Regions from separate parts of the Aminipila sp. genome, predicted to be linked through region 2. Evidence: riboswitches for the same ligand, from Rfam matches in the RefSeq annotation. Region 2 holds a riboswitch; the other holds the start of a gene.
What was found. Region 2 has a riboswitch for cyclic di-AMP ahead of RTW14_RS16230 (hypothetical protein). Riboswitches for the same ligand answer to the same signal wherever they lie in the genome.
Positions count from the first base shown of each region.

Region 1: linked by a shared signal. The riboswitch ahead of RTW14_RS12955 (GNAT family N-acetyltransferase) and the one ahead of RTW14_RS16230 (hypothetical protein) in region 2 are both predicted to bind cyclic di-AMP.

Region 1 covers NZ_DAMBYD010000009.1:40,729-43,940, forward strand. The annotation lists gene eam (glutamate 2,3-aminomutase) at 1-1,132, opposite strand, end outside; gene RTW14_RS12955 (GNAT family N-acetyltransferase) at 1,418-1,966, opposite strand; cyclic di-AMP (ydaO/yuaA leader) riboswitch at 2,109-2,240, opposite strand; gene RTW14_RS12960 (hypothetical protein) at 2,310-2,903, opposite strand; gene RTW14_RS12965 (DUF4367 domain-containing protein) at 2,968-3,212, opposite strand, start outside.
Region 2 covers NZ_DAMBYD010000013.1:49,469-52,680, forward strand. The annotation lists gene RTW14_RS16225 (DUF3892 domain-containing protein) at 1-83, shown strand, start outside; gene RTW14_RS16230 (hypothetical protein) at 158-1,405, opposite strand; cyclic di-AMP (ydaO/yuaA leader) riboswitch at 1,520-1,651, opposite strand; gene RTW14_RS16235 (hypothetical protein) at 1,783-2,229, opposite strand; gene RTW14_RS16240 (ABC transporter permease) at 2,372-3,212, opposite strand, start outside.

The DNA of each region.
Region 1 (3,212 bases), on a different contig from region 2:
TTCCTTGGCCTTTTGGTGCGTTTACTATAAAAGTAGGAATTGCCATACCTGAAGTATAACCTCTCAAATATTCCATAATTTCCATTCCATCTTCAATTGAAGTATTAAAATGAGTGGTTCCCTGTACATGTTTAGCATGAAATATATAATATGGCCTTACTCTGCATTTTAACAATTCCTGATTTAGCACCTTCATAACAAATTTACTATTATTAATACCATTTAACAATACTGCTTGATTTCCAATAGGTATACCAGCATTAGCTAATCTTTCGCAGGCAGCTTTAGATTCATAAGTAATTTCTATTGGATGATTAAAATGAGTATTTACATAAATGGGATGATACTTTTTAAGCATAGAACATAATTTATCAGTAATTCTTTGAGGCATGGTTACTGGGGTTCTGGTTCCCAAACGAATATAATCAACGTGAGAAATATCTTTTAATTGTTTTATAATCCACTCTAATTCTTCATCTGAAAGACATAAAGCATCTCCACCGGTAATTAAAACATCCCTTATTTCCTCATTTTCCTTAATATAGTTTATTGACTCTTGAATGGCGGCACGAGTATTGTGAACATCTTCTTCTCCAATATTTCTTCTTCTCTGGCAATGTCTACAATACATGGCACATTCATTAGTTACATTTATAATTAATCGGTCGGGATATCTTCTGGTTATACATCCTGCTGGGTTTGTAAATTCTTCTCCCATAGGATCAAGATCTGTACATGAATCCTCTAATTCTTTATATGCAGGAATTGATAATAATCTTATTGGATCATACTTGTCATCCGGATGTACTAAACTCAAGTAATAAGGAGAAATTGCCCACCTAAATTTTTTTTCAACTTCTTCAATATTTTTCTTTTCTTTTTCACTTAGATTAATAATTTTACTTAAAGTTTCAGCATCCGTAATCTTATTATCTAATTGCCAATGATAATCATTCCAATCCTCTTCTGAGGCTTTTAACAAACTTAATATTTTATTTTTTCTTTTAACTAGTTCATTTTCCATGTCCATTCCTTTTGTAATTGTCTTTTTTGCTTCCAAAAAATCTTCTATTTTACCCTTTAGTTCATTTGCTCTTTGAATAGATATTTGCCTTTTTTTGTTTTTTTCCATGTACTCCTCCTCACTTTTTGTACGTCTTATATTTCATCTCTTTATTTCTTTAGATATACTTATATCCCCTATATACAAACATATATTCTATTGAAATTTTTCTGTTCCTACACGGAAACAAATATTAAATTAATACAAATAAATAACAGCCTAAATCATATTATCTGTTGTTTGCTCATATTAAATGCTAATCATATATTTTTTTTGAAATAAAGTAAAATAATATATTTAGAATTTGAAATTTAAGAATTTAAGTTATTTTTTAATGAATTGTATTTAAGAATCTTATATTTGATCTGATCCTGCAATATCCCATTCCATAATATATCGATTATGACCTTTTCCATACTCATTACGACTATATTCAATAGGTCTAAATCCAATATGCTTATATAAATTTATTGCAGGTTGATTGTCAACATCAACAGTAAGGTCTATTTTCTCGAAATTTTGTTCTTGCAGATTCTCTGCAATAATTTTAAGGAATTGACGCCCAAAACCATGGCCCTGTATTTCTTTTTCAATAGCAAAATCAAATAGATATGCTTTTTCAGGATTTTCCCAATCTCTCATAAGAATTGCCAGCCCTTTAATGTCTGTTTTCTCTTCTTCTTTTAATATATAAACACTTCCATGCCGAATTTGTGGAACTAGTCCCCATTCATCCATACCTAATTCTCCAAAGATATTCAATCCAAAACTTACCATATTTTGTAAAAGTAATAAATCAAAATCTTGAACTAGATATACTTTAATATTACTAAGATTTATATCTAAATCTTTAATAAATTTACGCGGTAAACGATTAATTTCCTCTAACATTTTATTAATCATATAAAACCCCCTTCAATTGTTACAACAAACGAATTATTTTCCTCCTTTCTTTGTTGGAACTGAAGCCAAAAACACAGAAAGCTACGGTTTTTAAACCGTAGCTAATTTTTTGCACACAAAAAAAATGTATATTATTATATTATACTCCCTTTTCTAATGCTTACGAGATTAGCTGACGGATTCGGGCAGAAAAGACACCCTACACAATACATCTGTGATTCACCCCATAAATTTGGTTCTCCCGTTCAATTTCTTGACTCAGCAACACATTTTATTATTTTATTCTTATTTATTATAACATTTTAGATGTTATAAGTCAAATTTCAATTACTTTCTCTTATATTCACATTTCCCTTGGACAAGAAAAATTTACGCTATAAACTATAGTAAATGGACCTACTTCTTTATTTCCTTTTTCTTTAAAAGAAACTCTTCCACCTATATCAAATTGTATTACTTCCTTTGTTGTCACTATTTTTAAGACATCTAAATCATCTGTCCACATTTTTAAGGGTTCTTCTGTAATTAATTCTATATTTTCGTCGCAACTTTGTATTTTTTTATTATTAATTTCACAAATGGCATAATATTCATCACTCTGCCATAACACCATGTCTGCACTTATTTTATATGGATATGTTTTACCATCATATTCCTGGCTACCTGCAAGTTCTAATCTATAAGCTTCAAATTTTCCATTTTTCATTAATCTGTCCGCAGTCATTTCACTAACTTCTTGTTTTTCAATAAGCTGCATCCTTAATTTTTCAATCCACTCCCCATTTTGTATATCATCTGCCTTATTGCTTAATGTGAGTTTCTCGTAAGGCATAAATTGTTTATCACTCATATTCTCTGAACTATTTACTTGATTACCACAGGCATTTAATGAAAAAAATATTGCAATTAAACTCATTAAAATCAATAATCTGCGCATTTTTCTTCTCCTTATTTACTCTTTATTTTTCACTTTAAATAAGATACTCTAGTGGTTCCACTAATTAGTTTAATTTTACATAAGCTACGCTTTCTGCTATATTTACTGCTTCTTTTACAGTTCCCCTATTTATCGTTATACAAAATTCATATCCACTATCAGTCCACATTAAAATAACACACTCATCTTTTTTTAAAGAATATATTGCTTCTTTTCCATTAACCTTAGTTTTTCCTACCTCACAATTTTCACTATTGATAGCTGTATTGGCTTTTCCAATTAAATAATATTGAAACGTTGCATATAACT
Region 2 (3,212 bases):
GTAAGAATGGCGGGGAATTTTTAAGAAACGATCCTAATAGTTCAACTATAGCCGCTATCTCTGACTTACCTACTTTTAAATAACATGCTATATCCTCCTATACCTCTTGGTTAGTGTAAAATATATACATTAGCCATGAGGTTTCCAATAGGATAATTTATCTTACTTTTACGAAATAATCCATCAACTTTGTCCAAATTTTTTGTACCTCAACAAAGTCTTGGTAATCTCTTTCTACATTTTTATTATATTTTTCTAAATTTGCCAGTATATTCATGAATTCAGTTGTTCCGAAATAAGTACAAATCGTAGGTAATACCTGCTTAAGTCTTTCTCTCATCTCACTTATTTTTTCACTGTAGCTCTCCTCTTGTGTTATATATAATAATAACGGTTTATATCGAATCCATCCAATACAAGCTTTATAAAAACGTTTGATGACTTTTTCATTATCTGATTTAATAAACTTCAATTTTATTGGTAACACCCCTTCTAACAGGTGATTATAAGTAGAAAAGCCGTCATGAAAGGTATAACAAGGTACTTGTAAAACTTTTCTTTGACTTAAGCAAGTACTCAGAAAAGTATCCTCTCCCCTGGCTCCCATGGGATTATAGAAGGGAAAAACCCGCTGTGGATTTGTAAGATTAATTCCTAAATTTGCACCTGAAATAAACTTAGCATGGTTAATTTCTTCCACATCTTCAGTAATATCGCTAGTTAGTATTTTGGTATCTGCATACGTAACGCCACCGTTCTCCATCACTAACTTAACATTGTCCCAGTTTAGAATATCATTACTGATAGCCTCTATAAAAGATCTAAAATCCATCTCTGTCATTGTATCGTTATATTCGATAAAGGGAATTGGAGAGATATATCCACAATGATACCCATGAGTTAAATCTGCCTGCTCAAGATGCTTTATATGCGTTGAAAGAACATGTTGTCCTCCCCAGACTGCATAGTTTTGAGAGTTTGTCACTGCTACCGGATATTCATCATCATCTAAAAAAATCAAATAATCCATTTCGTTTTTTATAGCGCTGTATAGCACCGCATTACGTTGTGATGCATATCCTTTTCCGAAAATTTTACGTGCTTCTTCCTCATTAATAATATTTTGTTCATTTAAAAATTCAATTTCTTCTTCTATATCACTACAGCCAATATATATAGAACCGTCAATATTCTCAGCTAGATCTGGATGCAGATTAATGTAATCTTTTTTTTGTGTTTTATTATAAGTCAGGTCATACGCAACAATAATGTGTAAACTGATATTATTATTATCGACCAAGCCAGATTCCCTCCAATTATTTATATAACTCCTCAATACCTTGTGGAAGTTTTTTCTTCCAGTGGCGAAACCTACCCCAACTTTTATTTTTTTATCTTTATACAAACTACGCCCTCCTTCTTTTATTGTAGGAAATACTTAAATCCTATTTTCTATAAATAAAAACGCCACAGAAAATATCTGTAGCGTTATTCGATAAAAGGTAATATATTATATTGTTTGTATTCTCTTTTAACGCTTACGAGATTAGCTGACGGATTCGGACGATAAGTACACCCTACACAAATAACATTGTGATTCACCCCAAAATTGGTTCTCCCATTCCATTTCTGGATTCAGCGATTTATTTAATTGTAGGAATGAAATGATAAAATTAAACATTTTTTATTTTTCAATCATTCCTTCTATTAATTTATTATATCATAAAAGACAACAAATTACAATGTCTCTCATTTTATCTTGTAATTAACTAAACTATCATTCTATAATTCAGTCTTTGTTTTCTCTTCATCTTCTATATTTTGAGCCTCTTCGTTAACGATTTCCGTATTTTCTGACTCATCAACATTTTCAGGTAGAGTCTTTTCTTCTACACTCTCTTCATTGGTAACTGTATCTAAAGTGATTAAGTTTTTTGAGATTTTTCTATTGGCTATACCAATGCCTATTAACGCAAATGTCATGCCGCCATATAAAGCGATGGCTTCAAATACTCCTGGAAGTAACTGTGCAGGTATCAGACTTTTCATAACATCATCTGCAGAATATCCCTGCATTACATATTGGGCAACCGTAGATTTAAATATATAAATATCATCTGCTAGTAACGCAATTCCAAGAAGTGCTACAATTGCAGCAACAACATATAAAAGAATTGAAATAGAAAATCGCTTTGGTCCTTCATGAGTTCCTTTGTCTTTAAGTTTCATAATAATTAGTCTCCGTTTCCACCATAAATGGTTTAATAAAAATTTCATATAAACTATATTTTAACATTTTAACTCATCTTTGTGTTGAAAATATGATAAATTTATAAATATTTAAACTGTCAGAACTGCTTTATTCATTAACTTATTCATATCTTAAAGCCTCTATAGGATCCAATTTTGCTGCTTTATTAGCTGGATAGTATCCAAAAAACACTCCTATTGACATGGAAAATGCTACGCTAATAAATATGACAGGCAGAGAAATTTGTAGTGCATTTCCCATAACACTAACAACAATGCCACTTATACCCAGTCCTAATGCTACGCCTATCATTCCTCCTATTCCGCAGATAATAATGGCCTCCACTATAAACTGAAGCCGTATAAACTTTCCTTTTGCACCCAAAGCCTTCCGAATACCAATTTCTCTTGTACGTTCTGTAACCGATACCAACATGATATTCATTACTCCAATACCCCCTACAAGCAGCGATATACCCGCTATAACAGCAATTGACATTTTTACTTTATTCAGCATGTCGGTATAAGAATTCATATCCTGCTGCATATTATAGCCTACGCATTCCCATTTCTTATTTTTGCTGTATATATCACCAAAGTAACTGTTAATATCTTTCAACAAACTTTCTCCACTAACTCCGTAAGCAGGAGAAACCTCAAATCCTCTGAAATTGGTTTCATTCTTAAGTTCCCCTGCTGTGGTTGCTGGAACATAAATAGTAGCCAATTCTTCAAAGCCGCCGGCCATGACCCCTTTATTTTTAGAGCCATTGTCATAGATCCCTATTACTAAAAAAGTGGTCAATTTATCTTGTACAAAAACTTTGATTTCACTTCCCAAGGGTTCATCTCCTTGCTTTTCTATATTATCTGCCAGTTCTCTTGGAATAACAGCAACTTTTCTGGCTCTTTCTACATCCTTATCCTCCAGGTATCTTCCATTTATGACTTTAACCTTTTTT